Regions from separate parts of the Janthinobacterium sp. CG_23.3 genome, predicted to be linked through region 2. Evidence: predicted binding sites of a transcription regulator. Region 2 holds the regulator's gene; each other region holds the start of a gene.
The links. The regulator NrdR, encoded in region 2, represses ribonucleotide reductase genes. The targets are predictions, from matches to a motif close to CACNANATNTNGTG.

Region 1 (6,620 bases), on a different contig from region 2:
AAATAATTTACCGCATCACCTTTTTTTATATGAGTAAGGGTCTGGCGGACAAGATAAAGTCCCATAGAACCAGAGGCCTCTTCCTCCGGATCACGCTTGAGTTCCACTTCATAACGCAGAAAGGTAGAGGTAGCCTGCGATTTTCGACCAAAATCATCAATAATATCTAATGGCACGATCATCTCAACCGCGAGTTTCATGTGTTCTGCCCTATAACTGCCATTGGCCCAAAAAATATCCAACGGCTCAGAAGATACGGAATCGCGCACGGCTAAAGCGGCCTCTACAATAGATTTATCACTAAGCAGCGACAAAAATTTTATAGCATCAAAAATATTTGACTTCCCCACTCCATTCAGACCTGCAATGCAGTTAAAGGCACCAAATGAAACTGAGAAATTAAGGAGATTCTTAAAGCCATGGGCTTCTAATTTGGTTAGCATGTTTACCTTCTATAGAGCCAATTCGTAAGATTATAGTGTAGTTTCCCAAGTAAAATGTCTTATTCTTTCAAGCGACGCCACTATTTTTCATCTGTAAGTTCTATCATAAATACTTTGATGCACGTCAAAGTATTTATTGTCATCCATGAGAGCTGACCTTGAAGGGATGTAATGATGGTGACACAATCTACTGAGATCAGTTCGACGTTCCACTACAATCTATCGTCACCCTCCCCTCAAATTAACCCAAGTCAAGGATTTTAAAAACAAGCCGCGCTTCCGTTGACGACACTACATCTAGTGGCTATTCTCCACCTCAACACCACATCTTGTGTTCATACGGAGCCACAATGTCAGCCACAGCAGCAATTTCCACCCTCAGCAGCATCATCAAGCGCGACGGCAGCTTGCAGCCTTTCGACGCCGGCAAAATCGAGTCGGCGCTGCTGCGCGCCGGCCTGGCCAGCGGCGAGTACGACATCCACGAAGCGGTTTGCCTGGGCGCCAGCGTGCTGCTGCAGCAGGTCGCCGGCCACGGCCGCGACACCGCGCAGATCGAGCAGATCCAGGACGCGGTCGAGGCCGTGCTGTACGACGCCGGCTACCGCCAGACGCTGCGCGCCTTCATCCTCTACCGCGAGCAGCACCACGCGCTGCGGCGCGAGCGCCAGAGCCAGATCGACGTCGAATCGTCGATGAACGAATACCTGAACCAGCTCGACTGGCGCGTCAACGCCAACGCCAACCAGGGTTATTCGCTGGGCGGCCTGATCCTCAACGTCTCGGGCAAGGTCATCGCCAATTACTGGCTGAACCACGTCTATCCGCCGGAAGTCGGCGCCGCCCACCGCAACGCCGACCTGCACATCCACGACCTCGACATGCTGTCGGGCTATTGCGCCGGCTGGTCGCTGCGCACCTTGCTGCACGAGGGTTTGAACGGCGTGCCCGGTAAGATCGAATCGAGCCCGCCGAAGCACATGTCGAGCGCCATCGGGCAGATCGTCAATTTCCTCGGCACGCTGCAAAACGAGTGGGCCGGCGCGCAGGCCTTCAGTTCCTTCGACACCTACATGGCGCCTTATATCCGCAAGGACAATCTGTGCTACGCCGACGTCAAGCAGTACATCCAGGAACTGATCTACAACCTCAACGTGCCGTCGCGCTGGGGCACGCAGACGCCGTTCACCAACCTGACCTTCGACTGGGTCTGCCCGGAGGATTTGCGCGAGCAGGTGCCGCTGATCGGCGGCGTCGAGATGCCGTTCACCTACGGCGACCTGCGCCCCGAGATGGACATGATCAACCGCGCCTATATCGAGATCATGATGGCCGGCGACGCCAAGGGCCGCGTGTTCACCTTCCCCATTCCGACCTACAACATCACCGAGGATTTCGACTGGCACAGCGCCAACGCCGACCTGCTGTTCGAGATGACGGCGCGCTACGGCCTGCCCTACTTCCAAAACTTCATCAACTCGGAGTTGAAGCCGAACATGATCCGCTCGATGTGCTGCCGCCTGCAACTGGACCTGCGCGAATTGCTCAAGCGCGGCAACGGCCTGTTCGGCTCGGCCGAGCAAACCGGCTCGCTCGGCGTGGTGACGATCAACTGCGCCCGCCTGGGCCACCTGTGCCAGGGCGACGAGGCGGCGCTGCTGGCACGCCTGGACGTGCTGCTGGACCTAGGCAAGACCAGCCTGGAGATCAAGCGCAAGGTGATCCAGCGCCACATGGACGACGGCCTGTTCCCCTACACCAAGCGCTACCTCGGCACGCTGCGCAACCATTTTTCGACCTTGGGCGTGAACGGCGTCAACGAGATGGTGCGCAACTTCACCGACGACGCGCACGACATCACCAGCGAGTTCGGCCACGCGCTGGCGATCCGCCTGCTCGACCATGTGCGCGCGCGCATGCTGGCGTTCCAGGATGAAACCGGCCACATGTACAACCTGGAGGCGACGCCGGCCGAGGGCACCACCTACCGTTTCGCCAAGGAGGACCGCAAGCGCTACCCGGGCATCCTGCAGGCGGGGACCAAAGACATGCCGTACTACACCAACTCGTCGCAGTTGCCGGTCGGCTTCACCGACGACCCGTTCGAGGCGCTGGAGCGCCAAGACGATTTGCAGCGCAAGTACACCGGCGGCACCGTGCTGCATTTATACATGACGGAGCCGCTGTCGAGCGCCGACGCCTGCCGCACGCTGGTCAAGCGCGCGCTGAGCCGCTTCCGCCTGCCCTACATCACGGTGACGCCGACGTTTTCGATTTGCCCGCGCCACGGCTACCTGGGCGGCAAGCACGAGTTTTGTCCGAAATGCGATGAGAAAATCATCGCCCGCAAGCGGCGCGAAGGCGCGTCGCCAACCTTAACCACCAAGAAGGAAACAGCATGAACAACCCGAGCCATCCCGTTTTTATCGCGCCGCAAAGCACCACCCTGGCCGATTCCGAGCGCCAGCCGTGCGAAATCTGGACCCGCGTCATGGGGTATCACCGGCCGCTGTCGTCGTTCAACATCGGCAAGAAGGGCGAGTTCCACGAGCGCACCTACTTCGATGAGCAATGTTCGGGCATGATCAGCTAGCATGGGCGCGCGCTTGCTGAAGGTGGGCGGCGTGACCGCGTTCACCGCAACGGACTATCCCGGCCAGTTGGCCGCGGTGGTCTTCGTGCAGGGGTGCCCGTGGCGCTGCGCTTATTGCCACAACCCGCATTTGCAGGCGCGCCCGCCGCGGGGCGCGCTGCATTGGCCGGCGCTGCTGGCCAAGCTGGCGCGCCGCGTCGGCCTGGTCGACGCCGTGGTGTTCAGCGGCGGCGAGCCGACCATGGACCCGGCGCTGCCCGACGCTATCGCCGAGGTGAAGGCGCTGGGGTTCAAGATTGGCTTGCACACGGCCTGCGTTTACCCAAAACGGTTGGCGGCGGTGCTGCCGCTGGTCGATTGGGTGGGCTTTGATATCAAGGCGCCGTTTGACCGCTATGCCCGCATTACCGGCGTGGCCGACAGCGGCGCGCAGGCGCGCGCCTGCGCCGAGGCAATCATCGCCAGTGGCGTCGAGTACGAGTGCCGCACGACGATTCATCCAAGCTTGCTGGCCGAGGCGGAGGTGCTGGAGCTGGCCGATACCCTGGCCGGCATGGGCGTCGACAATTACGCCTTGCAGATTTTCCGGCCGCAGGGCTGCGGCGACGGCGCCTTGAACGCGGTGGCGACGGCGGGCTATCCGAGCCAGGCCGCGCTGGCGCGCATCGGCGCGCGGTTCGCCCGCTTTACGCTGCGCCGCAACGGCTAGTCGCGTATTTCCGCAGGTCGGATCGGCGCAACGCCTCATCCGGCGCCGGGCCGCCGCCGGCGCCAGTCGGGTTACGCGTTGCGCTACCCCGGCCTACCAATGCCCATTCACCCGGAAATGCCGCTGACGCGCTTTGCCGCGTCCTGGAAGTCGAGGCTGTCCATGGCGCGGTCGAGGGCGGCGGCGTCCGCCGCGTCCAGGCGGACGTGCAGCGCCAGCCGCAGTCCCGCGTACAGCTCGCACGCGGCCAGGTCGCGCTCGGCCAACAGGCGCCGGAAGCGTTGCAGTTGCGCCTCGTCCGCCGTCACGGCGGCATACGCCTGCCCTTCAACCCCTTGTTCGTTCAACCACGCGCGCGCCGCGCTCAGCGTCGCGGCGAATTCCTGCTCGACGCTGAACAGCAGCGCGGCCAGCGCGGCCGGTTCGGCATGGCCATCGCTTAACGCCTCCTCCAGCGCCAGGGCCACGTGCACGAAGCGTTGCGCGCCCAGCGTGCCGATCACGCCGCGCATGGTGTGCAGCAGGCGAACGGCGTCCTCGCTCCGCCCGGCGTTCCACGCCTGGCGCACTTGCGCCAGCCGGTCGGCGCCGTTGTCGGTAACCCGGCGCACCAAATCGGCGGTGTCGCGCAGGTGGGTGGGCTTTCCCTCCGATACCGACAGCAGCGTCGCAACGTTGAACACGCCGCTGCGTTCCACGCCGGCGCGCATCGGCGCCGGCGGCGCCTCGGGCGAACTGTCCGGCAAATGCCGCAGTATCGTGTCGAGCAATTGTTCGACGTCGATCGGCTTGCCGATAAAATCGTTCATGCCCGCCGCGATGCACTGCTCGCGCTCGTATTCCAGGACGCCGGCCGTCATCGCCAGTATCGGCACGCTCAGCCGCAGTTCCTGGCGGATCAGCCGGGTCGCGCTGAAGCCGTCCATGACCGGCATCTGCACGTCCATCAGCACCAGGTCGTAGGCCGCCCCGTTGGCGCGCAACAGCTCCAGCGCGATCTGGCCGTTGTCGGCGACGTCGACGGTGGCGCCGGCGTGCTCCAAAATGCCTTTCGCCACCATTTGGTTGATCGGATTGTCCTCCACCAGCAGCAGGCGCGCGGCCATGCGCCTGTCCATCAGCGGCGTCGGCCTGCGCTCGGTCGCCGTGCCGCCGCGCTGCGTTAGCGCTTCGTGCACGGTGTCGAACAGGCTCGAGGCCGTGACGGGCTTGGTCAGCAGCACGAACGGGTCGTCCGTCGCCTGCTCCTGCAGCAGTTTGCCGCGGCCGAAGGCGCTCGCCATGATCACCACCGGCATCGCCGACGACGGCAGCAGGGTGCGGATCGCCTGCATCGTGGCCGCGCCGTCCATGCCCGGCATGCGCCAGTCGACCAGCACGACGTCGTAGCCGGCGCCGTCCGCTTGCAGCCGGCGGATGCTGTCGAGCGCCTCCGGCCCCGAGGCCACGCTGTCGACGTCCCAGTTCCACGCCCGGATGGTCATGCCCAGATAGGCGCGGCTGGTCGGGTTGTCGTCCACCACCAGCACGCGCAGGCGCCCCAGGTCGGACGACGGCGCGCGCGCGACCCCGCCGGCGGCCAGCGCAAACGGCAGCGTGACGCAAAATTCGCTGCCCTCGCCCGGCGCGCTGCGCAAGGCGACGGTGCCCTGCAACAAGTCGATCAAGCCCTTCGAGATCGTCAGGCCCAGCCCGGTGCCGCCATAGCGGCGCGTGGTCGACGAGTCCGCCTGCGTGAAGGGCGAGAACAGGCGTTCCTGTTGCTCGGCGCTGATGCCGATGCCGGTGTCGCGCACGATGAAGCGCAGCGTGGCGCCGCCGTCGCCCTGCCCGGCCAGTTCCACCAGCACCGACACTTCGCCCTCGTGGGTGAATTTGACGGCGTTGCCGGTCAGGTTGACCAGCACTTGTTGCAGGCGCATGGCGTCGCCCACCAGGGCGTCGGGCACGTCCGGCTGCACGCCGATGGCCAGTTCCAGGTCCCTGTCGCCGGCGCTCACGCTCATGATCGCCGCCACCTCGTGCAGCACCTCGCTCAACTGGAACGGCGCCGGCGACAGTTCCACCTTGCCCGCTTCGATTTTAGAGAAGTCGAGGATGTCGTTGAGTATCACCAGCAGCGAATTGCCGGAGCTGCGGATCATGTCGAGGTAGCGCCGCTGTTCCATCGACAGCCGCGTCGTCCCCATCAGGTGCGCCATGCCCAGCACCGCGTTCATCGGCGTGCGCAGCTCGTGGCTCATGTGCGCCACGAAAGCGCTCTTGGCGCTGTTGGCCAGTTGCGCCTGTTCCATGGCGACCCGCACGTCCTGTTCGGCGCGCTTTTTCTCGGTAACGTCGCGCACGATGCCGACGAACAGGCCGCGCCCCTGGATTTCAATGGCGTTGACGGCCAGCTCCAGCAGGAAGGTGCTGCCGTCCTTGTGCAAGCCCGGCAACTCGACGCGCTCGCGCCCGACCACCCGCGGCGCGCCGCCGGCCAGGTAGCGCGCCATGCCGTCCCGGTGCATGGGGCGCATCGCCGGCGGCATCAGGCGCTGGATGTTGGCGCCGATGATTTCCTGCGCCGCGTAGCCGAAAATGCGCGACGCGGCGCGGTTGAACGACTCGATGTCGCCATGTTCGTCAAGCGTGATGATGCCTTCGCCGACGTTTTCAACGACCGTGCGTATGCGCAATTCGTTGTCGGTTGCCTCGCGTTCGGAGTCGAGCAGCTTGCGGTTGCTGTCCTCGGCGGTGTCGCGCGCCGCCTGCATTTGCTCGTTGGCCTCCTTCAGTTGCAAGGTGCGCTCGGCGATCTGGCTTTCCAGGTGGTTGCGGTGGCGCAGCAATTCCGCCTCGACGTTGAGCAAGGTCGCCGCCGCCTGGTCCGCCT
Region 2 (6,620 bases):
CGCGGCGTGCAACAGGCGCAGCTTGCGCATCAGCGCGGCGCGGTTGGGCGCCGTCTCCGGCGTCTGCTGCGCCTTGCCCTGGATGCCGATCGACAGCGCGCCGTCCGGTTTCAGCACCACCTGGATGTAGTCGTCGGGCGGGCGCGCCGACTTCTCGGCGTTGGGCAGGTTCACCACGCTCGGGTTGTTCGACGAGGGCATGACCATGAAAATGATCAGCAGCACCAGCATCACGTCGATGTAGGGTACGACGTTGATCTCGGACTTGAACTTGCGGCCGCGGCCACCGCGCATATTGCTGGAAAAAGATGCCATCTGCTCGCCCCCGGCTTAGCGCGACTGGCGCTGCAAGATGTTGGAGAATTCCTCGACGAAGCTCTCGAAGCGGATCGCCAGGCGGTCGATGTCGTGGGCGAAGCGGTTGTAGGCGACGACGGCGGGAATGGCGGCGAACAGGCCGATGGCGGTGGCGATCAGCGCCTCGGCGATGCCGGGCGCGACCGCCGCCAGGGTGGCTTGCTGGACGTTGGCCAGGCCGCGGAAGGCGTTCATGATGCCCCAGACGGTACCGAGCAGGCCGATGTAGGGCGACACCGAGCCGACCGAGGCCAGGAAGGCCAGGTGCGATTCGAGCACGTCCATTTCGCGCTGGAAGGCGGCGCGCATGGCCCGGCGGGCGCCGTCGAGCACGGCGCCGACGTCGAGCGCCTCGCGGCTGGCGTAGGACGCCTTGCCCTTGATGAATTCGCCCATGCCGGCGTCGAAGATGCGCGCCAGCGCGCCGCTTTCGGTGCGGTTGCCGCTGGCGCTCTGGTGCAGCGCGTGCAGGTTGCCGCCGGCCCAGAAGCTGCGTTCGAACTCGACCGTCTGGCGGCGCGCCGCGCGCACCGCGAAGACCTTGCGGAAGATGTAGGTCCAGCTGGTCAGCGAAATGCCGAGCAGCAAGGCCATGATCAGCTGCACGATCAGGTGGGCGTTCGAGATCAGCGCGAGGAAGGACAGGTCTTGTGTTGCGTTCATTGGCGGGCTTCGGTTGGGTGGGTTCGTAGGGGCGGGCGGCGCGGGCCGGCGTCGCTCAGGTGGCCAGCATTTTGGCCGCCACGGCGGCCGGCACCGCGCGCGGGCGCAGCGCCGCGTCGACGCAGCCGACCTTGACGCGGGCGGTGTTGAGCAGGCGCTCGCCGCACCAGGCTTGCTGGACGAACACGATGGAGGCGCGCCCGAGTTTTTCTATGGCCAGCGTCAATTGTAGTACGTCATCGAGTTTGGCCGGCGCGTGATAGTCGGCGCTGACGCTTTTGACGACGAACATGGCGTCTTCCCGCTGCAGCAGGTCGTGCTGGCCGACGTCGATGGCGCGCAGCCATTCGGTGCGGGCGCGCTCGAAAAATTTCAGGTAGTTTGCGTAATACACAATACCACCGGCGTCCGTGTCTTCGTAATAGACGCGCACACTCCAGTTGAAGGTTGCGGGCATAGTTAATTTGTTATCATTAATGAGAGTGAGCAACATACTACGCGATTTGCGCCAGGCGTGGCGCGGTCGAGCGCCCAGCCGCGCCGTCCCGCGGCGGCGGCGGACGGCGCGCCCACAAGCTCGGCCACAGTAAAGCCGAGCCGTGGCGAAACGCCAAGCGCTGTAACAAACGCTTACGTTTCGATCATCAAAGTTGCACAAGTAAAACTTTGCGACGGTCCCGGCGGCGCCTTATTGGCGTTTGATCGAGAACGCCGAAAAGCCCTGGCAGGTCGGCATCAGCTCGATGTTGTTGACGTTGATGTGCGGCGGCAGGGTGGCGATCCAGTAGGCGGTGTCGGCGATGTCCTGCGCCGTCAACGGCGCGGTGCCTTCGTAGATCTTGGCGGCGGCGGCGTCGTCGCCCTTCATGCGCACGTTGGAAAACTCGGTGCCGCCGCACAGGCCGGGCGCGATGGTGGTGGCGCGCACGCCGCTGCCGGCCAGGTCGGCGCGCAGGTTCAGCGTGAACTGCTCGACGAAGGCCTTGGTGGCGCCGTAGACGTTGCCGCCCGGGTAGGGGTAGTGGCCGGCGATCGAGCCGAGGTTGATGACCAGGCCGGCGCCGCGCGCCACCATCGCCGGCAGCACTGCCCGCGTCATCGCCACCAGGCCGGTGCAGTTGGTGGCGATCATGGTTTCCCAGTCCTCCAGCGCGGCCTCGTGAGCCGGGCCGGTGCCCAGCGCCAGGCCGGCGTTGTTGATCAGCACGTCGATTTGGCGCCAGTCGGGCGGCAACGCCGCCAGCGCCGCGTGGATGGCCTGCTTGTCGCCGACGTCGAGCACCAGCGGCAGGGCGGCGCCGCCCAGCTCGTCGGCCAGCGCCTGTAGGCGGTCGGCGCGGCGGCCGCTGATAACGACCCGGTGGCCGCCCTTGACGAAGGTGCGCGCCATGGCGGCGCCGAAACCGGCGCTGGCGCCGGTGATGAAGACGATCATGATGATTCCTTAATGGAAGATAAAGGTGGGTGGGCTGGCAAAATTGTAGCCGAAACCGCGCCGCCGCCGGCGGCGCCGCCGCGGCGCGACCGCCTGTTGCAAGCTTTGCAGCGGTTTCCTTGCCCAAATCAAGCACTTACCTTACAATTTGGCTTCCATTACGTCTCACGTGACTGGCGAAAAGTCGGCACGATGGCCCCCGGGGGCCATCGCTGCATCGGCGAAAGGTGGGCATCCACCGGGAAACGTGAGATTTCATCCGCCGTTCGCCTGGGCAGCCCACGATGGCATTGCACGAAGAGGCTGCCTTTCCGTTAACACGGCTTCCCTCATTCGATCCAACATTGGCAGTACAGTCACTCTTATCGATTGGAGTTTTTACATGTTCGCAAAAGATCACAACCTCGCCAACGTCGACCCTGAATTGTGGGCCGTCATCCAGAAGGAAAACACCCGCCAGCACGACCATATCGAGTTGATCGCGTCGGAGAACTACACGTCGCCGGCCGTGATGGAGGCGCAAGGCTCCCAGCTGACGAACAAGTACGCCGAAGGGTATCCGGGCAAGCGCTATTACGGCGGTTGCGAATTCGTCGACGTCGCCGAGCAACTGGCGATCGACCGCGTCAAGAAACTCTTCGGCGCCGAATGCGCCAACGTGCAGCCGAACTCCGGCTCGCAGGCCAACCAGGGCGTGTTTTTCGCCATGTTGAAGCCGGGCGACCTGATCATGGGCATGTCGCTGGCCGAAGGCGGCCACCTGACCCACGGCATGCCGCTGAACATGTCCGGCAAGTGGTTCGACGTCGTCTCCTACGGCCTGACCGCCGAAGAGGACATCGACTACGAGGCGATGGAGCGCTTGGCGCACGAACGCAAGCCCAAGCTGATCATCGCCGGCGCCTCGGCGTTTTCGAAAAAAATCGACTTCGAGCGCTTCGCCAAGGTGGCCAAGGACGTCGGCGCGTATTTCATGGTCGACATGGCGCATTACGCCGGCCTGATCGCCGCCGGCCTGTACCCGAACCCGGTGCCGCACGCCGACTTCGTCACCTCGACCACGCATAAATCGCTGCGCGGCCCGCGCGGCGGCATCATCCTGATGAAGGCCGAGCACGAGAAAGCCATCAATTCGGCGATTTTCCCCGGCATCCAGGGTGGCCCGCTGATGCACGTGATCGCCGCCAAGGCGGTGGCGTTCAAGGAGGCGCTGAGCCCGGAATTCGTTGCCTACCAGACCCAAGTGGTGAAAAACGCCGACGCCCTGGCCAAGGCGCTGATCGCGCGCGGCCTGCGCATCGTTTCCGGCGGGACCGAATCGCACGTGATGCTGGTTGACCTGCGCGCCAAGAACCTGACCGGCAAGGAAGCCGAGGCGATTCTGGGCAGCGCCCACATCACCTGCAACAAGAACGGCATCCCGAACGACCCGCAAAAACCGTTCGTCACCTCGGGCATCCGCCTGGGCAGCCCGGCCATGACCACGCGCGGCTTCAACGAAGCCGACGCGATCCAGGTCGGCCACCTGATCGCCGACGTGCTCGACAATCCGCACGACGCCGCCACCATCGAGCGCGTCAAAGCGGCCGTCAAGGTGCTGGCCGACGCCCATCCGGTCTATGCCTGATCGTGCGGCAAGCTAGTTGTAGTTAGTATCAGTATCGCGGGCGCGCGCCATTCAACCGGCGCGCGCCCGTGTTCCATCTGTTGAAACAAGTTTCCTCACGCGTCATCTGCCTCCATGAAATGTCCCTTCTGTCATCACGACGAGACCCAGGTTCTCGATACGCGCGTATCGGAGGAGGGCGACGCGATCCGCCGGCGCCGCCGTTGCGCCAAGTGCGACAAGCGCTTTACCACCTACGAGCGGATTGAACTTGTGATGCCCGTCGTGGTCAAAAAAAATGGCAGCCGGACGGAATACGCCGCAGCCAAACTGCGCGGCAGCCTGATGCTGGCCTTGCGCAAACGCCCCGTCGCGGCAGCCGCCGTCGACACCGCGATCGCGTCGATCGAAGAGAAGTTGCTCACCAGCGGACAGCGCGAAGTCGATTCCGGCTATATCGGCGAACTGGTGATGCAGGAATTGAAGGCGCTCGACAAGATCGCCTATATCCGTTTTGCGTCGGTGTACAAGAACTTCGAGGACCTGGCCGAGTTTCAGCAAGCCATCGCCGAAGTCGGCCACGAACGCAAGCCGCGCAAGTCCTGAGGCTGGCGCGGGCGGCGCAGCGCCGCGCCTCCGTTGCCGCCCCGTCGCAATCATTCCCGCCACCAAGTTGTTCTTTTTTGCAATCCTGTTTGTCAATCTTCCCCCAGTCATTTCCCGTCGATGGCCGCGTTTGTGCGCGGCGCTTGCGTATTGTCACGCCCCCGGCCGGGTGCGCTGCTAACGTGTAATTGCGCACCCGGCGGCGGTGCGGCCCTTTCAGCGAGGCGGAGGCAGCCATGCAAGCAGGCAAGAGCGTGGGCTTTACGATGATCGAAGTGCTGGTCGCGGTGTTGGTGCTGGCGCTTGGCGTGGTCGGCGGCAGCGCCATGCAACTAAGCGCGTTGCGTACCCGGCACCAGTCGGCGTTGCTGTCGAACGCGCTGCAACTGGGCGCCGGCATGGCCGAGCGAATGCGCGCCAACGCCGTGCTGATGCGCCAGCCCGACGCCGAGAACCCCTATCTAAACCTGCGCTACGACGTGCTGGCCGAAGGCGCGCCGGCGGCGCCGGCGCAATGGTGCTTTGCGGCGCAGTCGTGCAGCGGCGCGCAACTGGCCGCCGCCGACATCTACGAGCTGAAGCGGCAAATACGCCTGGCGCTGCCCGGCGGCCGGCTGGTGATTTGCCGCGACGCGCGCCGCTGGAACGCCGCGCGCGAGGGCGCCAGCTGGGACTGCGACGGCGCCGCCGGGGCGCCCGTCGTCATCAAGCTCGGCTGGCGCGGCAAACATCCCGACGGCCGGCCGCTGCAGCGCGACGCCGGCCGGGAGGCGCCGGCCGTCGCGCTGGTACTGGCGGGAACGGCGCCATGAGCCGGCGCGGCGCGGCGGCGCCGACGCGGGCGCGCGGCTTTGGCGTGGTTGAGCTGCTGGTGGCGTTGGCGCTGGGCGCGTTGCTGGCGTTGACCGCCAGCGTCGTGTTGCTGGCCTCCAGCGCCAGTTACCTGAACCAGGTCGAGGCGGCGCGCCTGAACGACAGCGCCCGCTACGCGCTCGACATCATCGGCCGGGCGGTGCGCCAGACCATCTTCGCCAACGGCGTCGGCGCCGGCGCCGACGCGCCGGCCGGCGCCCGCCCCGCGGACAGCGCCAGCGTCGGCGGCCTCGACGCGCGCAGCGTCAGCCGCGGCAGCGACGGCATCGAGGCGCCGCTGGCCGGCGCCGTCAACGGCAGCGACGTGCTGTCGCTGCGCTATTTCGGCGCCGGCTCGGGCAGCGGCGGCGATGGCTCGGTGATCAATTGCGCCGGCTTCGGCGTCGGCGCGGCCGATTCCGAGGCCGAGCGCGGCTGGAGCATTTTCTATGTCGCCACCGACGCCGGCGGCGAGGCCGAGTTGCGCTGTAAATACCGCGGCGAAAGCAGCTGGGGCGCCGACGCCATCGTGCGCGGCGTCGACACCTTCCAGGTCCTGTACGGGATCGACACCGACGAGCCGGCCGACGGCGCGGTCAACCAGTACGTCAACGCCAGCACAATCGACGCCCTGGACGCGGCGCTGGCGCTGGACGGCGCCGACGCCGCCGCAAAGGAACGCGACAAGAACGCCCGGACCCGCTGGAAGCGCGTGGTCAGCATCCAGATTGCATTGCTGCTGCACGGCGCGCGCGGTTCCGGGCCGCGGGGCGGGACGGCGCAATTCGACTTGTTTGGCAAGGCCTACGCCGACGCCTACGGCGGCGCCGACGCCGGCGTGCGCATCGACGAGGCCCGCCTGCCGCCGGCGCAGCGCGGACGGGCGCGGCGCGTCCTGGTGACGACGATCACGCTACGCAACCGGCCGGCCTAGGCCATGGCGGCGACGGTACGCGGGCGTGCAAGGGGCGGCGAGGACGGCATGGTGCTGTTGCTGGCGCTGTGCGTGCTGGTCGCGGTGATGTTGATGGGCGTCTCGGCGGCGCAATTGGCCTTGCAGGGCGAGAAGGCGGCGCGCGGCGAGCGCGACCGGTTGACCGC
Region 3 (6,620 bases), on a different contig from region 2:
TGGTGCGCCGGCGCGGCGCGCTACGCGTCGCCGCATTGCGACGCCCGTCCGGACGGCGCCGAAGCCGAGCTGCTGGTGATCCACAACGTCAGCCTGCCCGCCGGCCGCTTCGGCGGGCCGCATGTGTCCGACTTGTTCACCGGCCGATTGGACTATAATGCCGATCCCTCGTTCGCCGATTTGCGCGGCTTGCGGGTGTCGGCGCATTTTTTCGTGCGCCGCGACGGCCGCCTGATCCAGTATGTTTCCGGCAACGACAAGGCTTGGCACGCCGGCCTGTCGGCGTTCCGGGGACGGCCGCGCTGCAACGAGTTTTCCATCGGGGTCGAGCTGGAGGGCAGCGACGTGGTGGCGTTCACGGCAAGTCAGTACGCGACCCTGGCGGCGCTGACGGCGGCGCTGCAGGCGCGCTACCGGCTGCGCGACGTCTGCGGCCACGAGCATATCGCGGCCGGCCGCAAGACCGACCCGGGACCTTGTTTCGATTGGAACCTTTATAAAAAAACATTGTGCGAATTGCTGGTTCGCCAAGGTGCGTTAGTACCCACTTACCGGCAGCTGGGCTTCCCGGCGACAGTTTGAAAAGTCAACACAAAAAGAGTGGAAAAGTGCAAATATCTCGCCCCGCGCACGCTTGCGTTAACCAAATTTGAGTACTACAATTAGTAAAATTTATAAGCTTCAACACTATATCTAGTGGTCTCCTGGGATTTCACCACTGTTGCTAGATACGTCTGGAACACCGCTACCAGGCAGTCGCCGGACATTATCATCCGCAAACCAATGACCCGAACCAACATTCAAGAGCCGTTGGAAGGGGCATTCTTTTGCTTTTTTAAAGCACCATTTTCCGCAGAACTCGCGCCTGATCGGGGGTTCTAATTCATTACCATCGGCTTGGCACATCGCCGGGCCGCTACCGGGAGCTTCAATGCAATCAACCTCAGACATGTCCATCCATCCGGCAGCAGTGCCGGCCTCGGCCAACAACAGCGTCGGCCCGACCGCCGCGGCCCTGGGCGACTACCGCATCATCCGTCGCAACGGTTCGGTGGTGGCGTTTGAGCCGTCGAAGATCGCTATCGCCATGACCAAGGCGTTTTTGGCCGTTAACGGCGGCCAGGGCGCGGCCTCGGCGCGCGTGCGCGAACTGGTCGAGCAATTGACCGACGGCGTGGTCGCGGCGTTGGTGCGCCGCCAGCCTAGCGGCGGCACCTTCCATATCGAAGACGTGCAAGACCAGGTGGAATTGTCGTTGATGCGTTCGGGCGAACACGACGTGGCCCGCGCCTACGTGCTGTACCGCGCCAAGCACATGGAAGAGCGTCGCCTGCAAAAAGAAGCGCAGCAGGGCGGCGCGTCCGCCGCCGCCGCGCCGCAGTTGCACGTGACCGAAAACGGCGAGCGCCGTCCGCTCGACATGAACCAGGTGCGCGACCTGATCAACGCCGCCTGCGTCGGCCTGGAAAAGCACGTCGACGCCGAAGCGATCCTGTCGGAGACGCTGAAGAACCTGTACGACGGCGTGCCCGTCGAAGAGCTGCACAAGTCGGCCATCCTGGCCGCCCGCGCGCTGATGGAAAAAGACCCGGCCTACAGCCAGGTCACCGCGCGCATCCTGCTGCACACGGTGCGCAAGGAAGTGTTCTGCAAGGAAGTGCCGCAAGCCGGCGCCGCCGCCCACTACATTGAATACTTCCCGGCCTACATCGCCAAGGGTATCGACGCCGAGCTGCTCGACCCGCGCCTGGCCGACTACGACCTGGCGCGCCTGGCCAAGGCCCTGGTCGCCGACCGCGACCTGCAATTCGGCTACATCGGCCTGCAGACGCTGTACGACCGCTACTTCCTGCACATCAACGAAGTGCGCATTGAAATGCCGCAGGCGTTCTACATGCGCGTGGCGATGGGCCTGGCCCTGAACGAGAAGGACCGCGAAGCGCGCGCCATCGAGTTCTACAGCCTGCTGTCCTCGTTCGACTTCATGAGCTCGACCCCGACCCTGTTCAACTCGGGCACCCGCCGCTCGCAGCTGTCGTCGTGCTACCTGACCACGGTCTCGGACGACCTGGAAGGCATCTACGACGCCATCAAGGAAAACGCGCTGCTGGCCAAGTTCGCCGGCGGCCTGGGCAACGACTGGACCCCGGTGCGCGCGCTGGGCGCCCACATCAAGGGCACCAACGGCAAATCGCAGGGCGTCGTGCCGTTCCTGAAAGTGGTCAACGACACCGCCGTCGCGGTCAACCAGGGCGGCAAGCGCAAGGGCGCGGTCTGCGCCTACCTGGAAACCTGGCACATGGACATCGAGGAATTCCTCGACCTGCGCAAGAACACCGGCGACGACCGCCGCCGCACCCACGACATGAACACCGCCAACTGGATTCCCGACCTGTTCATGAAGCGCGTGATGGAAAAGGGCGACTGGACCCTGTTCTCGCCGAGCGAAGCGCCGGACCTGCACGACAAGGTCGGCAAGGCCTTCGAACTGGCCTACAACGGCTACGAGGCGCGCGCCGCCGCCGGCGAGATCCGCGTATTCAAGAAGATCGCCGCGCTCGACCTGTGGCGCAAGATGCTGTCGATGCTGTTTGAAACCGGCCATCCTTGGATCACCTTCAAGGACCCTTGCAACATCCGCAGCCCGCAGTCGCACGTCGGCGTGGTCCACAGCTCGAACCTGTGCACCGAAATCACGCTCAACACCAACGAAAGCGAAATCGCCGTCTGCAACCTGGGTTCGGTCAACCTGCCGGCCCACATGAAAGAGGGCAAGCTGGACCACGTCAAGCTGCAAAAGACCGTGCGCACCGCCATGCGCATGCTCGACAACGTCATCGACATCAACTACTACGCGGTTGAAAAGGCGCGCGCCTCGAACATGGCGCACCGTCCGGTCGGCATGGGCATCATGGGTTTCCAGGATTGCCTGCACATGATGCGCGTGCCGTTCGCCTCGGACGCCTGCGTCGCCTTCGCCGACACCTCGATGGAAGCGGTCTGCTACTACGCCTACCTGGCCTCGACCGACCTGGCCGAGGAGCGCGGCCACTACAGCTCCTACAAGGGTTCGCTGTGGGACCGCGGCATCCTGCCGCAGGACTCGGTGGCGCTGCTGGCCGAAGAGCGCGGCGGCTACCTGGAAGTGAACAATTCGTCGGCGATGGACTGGTCGCTGGTGCGCTCGCGCATCAAGCAATTCGGCATGCGCAACTCGAACTGCGTGGCGATCGCCCCGACCGCCACCATTTCGAACATCATCGGCGTGTCGGCCTGCATCGAGCCGACCTACCAGAACCTGTACGTGAAATCGAACCTGTCGGGCGAGTTCACCGAGATCAACGCCCACCTGGTGCGCGACCTGAAGGCGCGCGACCTGTGGGATGAAGTCATGATCTCCGACCTGAAATACTTCGACGGCAGCCTGGCCAAGATCGACCGCATCCCGCAAGACCTGCGCGAGCTCTACGCCACCGCCTTCGAAGTATCGCCGACCTGGCTGGTGGAAGCGGCGTCGCGTCGCCAGAAGTGGATCGACCAGGCCCAGTCGCTGAACATCTACATGGCCGGCGCGTCGGGCAAGAAGCTCGACGAGACCTACAAGCTGGCATGGTTGCGCGGCTTGAAGACCACCTACTACCTGCGCACCATCGCCGCCACGCACATGGAGAAGTCGACCTCCAAGACCGGCGCGCTGAACGCGGTGGCGGTCGACGGCGGCATGTCCGCCAGCGCCCAGGCCGCACAAGCGGCGGCGGCACCGGCCGTCACGGCGGCCGCCGCGGTCGCGGCCGACGCGGACGGCGAGGCGTGCTACCTGCGTCCCGGCGACGACGGCTTTGAAGAGTGCGAAGCCTGCCAATAAACGTTGGACGGCCGCCGCGGCCTTGCCGCGCCGGCCGCTTGTACCCGCTAGTACCCGCTTGAGTTTGACCCGACCCGGCCCGCCGGGCGGTCTTTTTACAGATTACCCGCCGGCTGTTGGCCGGCACATAAAGGAATACACACCATGTTGTCTTGGGATGATGAAGTTTCGTCGGCGCCAGCGCCACGCCAGCCGCAACCGGCCCCGTTGGCCGATACCGGCCTGAACCTGGGCGCCGCCGCGGCCGAGCCGGAAGCGGCGCCGGAGGCAGTCGCCAAGCGCGTCAACGCCGACGACAAACGCATCATCAACGGCAAAACCGACGTCAACCAGCTGGTGCCGTTCAAATACAAGTGGGCCTGGGACAAATACCTGGCCGGCTGCGCCAACCACTGGATGCCGCAGGAAGTGAATATGCAGCGCGACATCGAGCTGTGGAAAAACCCGAACGGCCTGACCGACGACGAGCGTCGCCTGGTCAAGCGCAACCTGGGCTTCTTCGTCACCGCCGACTCGCTGGCCGCCAACAACATCGTGCTCGGCACCTACCGCCACATCACGGCGCCGGAATGCCGCCAGTACCTGCTGCGCCAGGCCTTTGAAGAGGCAATCCACACCCACGCCTACCAGTACATCGTCGAGTCGCTCGGCCTGGACGAGGCGGAGATCTTCAACGCCTACAACGAAGTGAAGTCGATCCGCGACAAGGACGAGTTCCTGATCCCGTTCATCAACACGCTGACCGACCCGGCCTTCACCACCGGCACCGTGGAAAACGACCAGAAGCTGCTGCGCTCGCTGATCGTCTTCGCCTGCCTGATGGAAGGCCTGTTCTTCTACGTCGGCTTCACCCAGATCCTGGCGCTGGGCCGCCAGAACAAGATGATGGGCGCGGCCGAACAGTACCAGTACATCCTGCGCGACGAATCGATGCATTGCAATTTCGGTATCGACTTGATCAACACGATCAAGATGGAAAACCCGCTGCTGTGGACTGCCGAATTCCGCGAAGAGATCAAGGGCCTGTTCCTCAAGGCCGTCGACCTGGAATACGCCTACGCCGAAGACACCATGCCGCGCGGCGTGCTGGGTCTGAACGCGCCGATGTTCAAGGGTTACCTGCGCTTCATCGCCAACCGCCGCGCGCAGCAAATCGGCCTGGAGCAAATGTTCGCCCAGGAAGAAAATCCCTTCCCGTGGATGAGCGAAATGATCGACTTGAAGAAAGAGCGTAACTTCTTCGAAACCCGCGTCATCGAATACCAGACCGGTGGCGCCCTGAACTGGGAATAAGAGCCTCTGCCGATGTGGAAAAAACCCGCCTTGGCGGGTTTTTTTATGCGCGTTCCACGCGCGCCAAGCTTACTCTGGCGCGCCATCCATGGCCCGAACCGCCGGTATCAATTGCGCCGAAATGATGGCCTCGGCGAAGACCCGCGCGCGCGTCTTCGCGTACCAACCGGCAGGCGCGCGCGAGGGGTGGCAAGCCGATTTGGCGCGCTACCGCGAAATAGCGCACGTATCCTGCAAAAAAGCCCACGAAAACGTGTTGTGCTGGTTGCGCATTGACAAGGTTTTCGTGTACTTTATGAGATTGAAAATGCGAGCATTAGAATGCGCGGTTTTTTCAGCCGCGTGGCATCGCAAAAAATCGCAAATCGGGATACAGATTCATACGGATATGCACAAGCCCACACCGTTTTTTTCTGCCGCCATGCTTGAATTTTTTCAGGCATGGCGGTTTTTGTTTTGAAGAATGGGGTGTGGCTGCGGGCGCGTTGAAGACGACCGAAAATCGTCCCGGCGGGTACGCAACACACCAGACTTTGCCACCAGCTGCGAGATTGGGCAGGGTGGCACCGACGATGGCTGAAGTGCTGCAAACGTGAGGAGTTGCAGCAGTTCAGCTGGTGCCGAATTCATTAGCGCAAACCTGTTGTTTGTGCCGATGAATAATTCGCCTGGCCCAATATGATGGGTTGGACGGGTTTTAATCTTGTAGCGTAAATTTCTCATCTCAGATGAAGGAGAGACAAATGGCAACAGCCGCTAAGAAACCAGCAACAAAGAAACCAGCCGCCAAGGCAGCTCCCGTCGCTAAAAAGCCGGTAGCAGCAGTTAAGGCAGTGGCCGCAAAACCAGTCGCGAAAGCAGTAGCGAAGCCAGTAGCGAAGCCAGTAGCGAAGGCCGCCGCTAAGCCAGCCGCGAAAGCAGTAGTCAAAGCAGTCGCCAAACCAGCGGCAAAAGCTGCAGCCAAGCCAGCGGCCAAAGCGGTAGCCAAGCCGGCGGCCAAAGCGGTAGCCAAGCCGGCGGCCAAAGCGGTAGCCAAGCCGGCGGCCAAAGCGGCAGCCAAGCCAGCGGCCAAAGTGGTAGCCAAGCCAGCGGCCAAAGTGGTAGCCAAGGCGGCAGCCAAGCCAGCGGCCAAAGCAGCAGCAAAGCCAGCGGCCAAAGCAGCAGCCAAGCCAGCGGCCAAAGCGGTAGCCAAGCCAGCGGCCAAGGCGGTAGCCAAGCCAGCGGCCAAAGCGGCAGCCAAGCCAGCGGCCAAAGCGGCAGCCAAGCCAGCGGCCAAAGCGGTAGCCAAGCCAGCGGCCAAAGCGGCAGCCAAGCCCGCGGCCAAAGCGGCAGCCAAGCCAGCGGCCAAAGTAGCAGCGAAGCCAGCGCCTAAAGCGGCAGCCAAGCCAGCGGCCAAAGCGGCAGCCAAGCCAGCGCCTAAAGCAGCAGCGAAGCCAGCGGCCAAAGCAGCGGCTAAGCCAGC

Region 1: the regulator NrdR is predicted to act here: its motif matches at 733-746, upstream of ACFDR9_RS07485 (ribonucleoside triphosphate reductase).
Region 3: the regulator NrdR is predicted to act here: its motif matches at 686-699, upstream of ACFDR9_RS21500 (ribonucleoside-diphosphate reductase subunit alpha).

Annotation. Positions count from the first base shown of each region.
Region 1 is NZ_JBJXIB010000020.1:1,865-8,484, forward strand. Features, by position in the region: gene ACFDR9_RS07480 (AAA family ATPase) at 1-443, opposite strand, end outside; gene ACFDR9_RS07485 (ribonucleoside triphosphate reductase) at 794-2,845, shown strand; gene nrdD (anaerobic ribonucleoside-triphosphate reductase) at 2,842-3,036, shown strand; gene ACFDR9_RS07495 (anaerobic ribonucleoside-triphosphate reductase activating protein) at 3,038-3,745, shown strand; gene ACFDR9_RS07500 (response regulator) at 3,853-6,620, opposite strand, start outside.
Region 2 is NZ_JBJXIB010000064.1:14,482-21,101, reverse strand. Features, by position in the region: gene ACFDR9_RS15845 (biopolymer transporter ExbD) at 1-294, opposite strand, end outside; gene tolQ (protein TolQ) at 331-1,020, opposite strand; gene ybgC (tol-pal system-associated acyl-CoA thioesterase) at 1,076-1,477, opposite strand; gene ACFDR9_RS15830 (SDR family oxidoreductase) at 1,709-2,455, opposite strand; ZMP/ZTP riboswitch at 2,615-2,738, shown strand; gene glyA (serine hydroxymethyltransferase) at 2,838-4,082, shown strand; gene nrdR (transcriptional regulator NrdR) at 4,197-4,667, shown strand; gene pilV (type IV pilus modification protein PilV) at 4,904-5,479, shown strand; gene ACFDR9_RS15810 (PilW family protein) at 5,476-6,453, shown strand; gene ACFDR9_RS15805 (pilus assembly protein PilX) at 6,502-6,620, shown strand, end outside.
Region 3 is NZ_JBJXIB010000112.1:12,720-19,339, reverse strand. Features, by position in the region: gene ampD (1,6-anhydro-N-acetylmuramyl-L-alanine amidase AmpD) at 1-582, shown strand, start outside; gene ACFDR9_RS21500 (ribonucleoside-diphosphate reductase subunit alpha) at 932-3,865, shown strand; gene ACFDR9_RS21495 (ribonucleotide-diphosphate reductase subunit beta) at 4,010-5,158, shown strand; gene ACFDR9_RS21490 (hypothetical protein) at 5,247-5,618, shown strand; gene ACFDR9_RS21485 (transcriptional regulator) at 5,902-6,620, shown strand, end outside.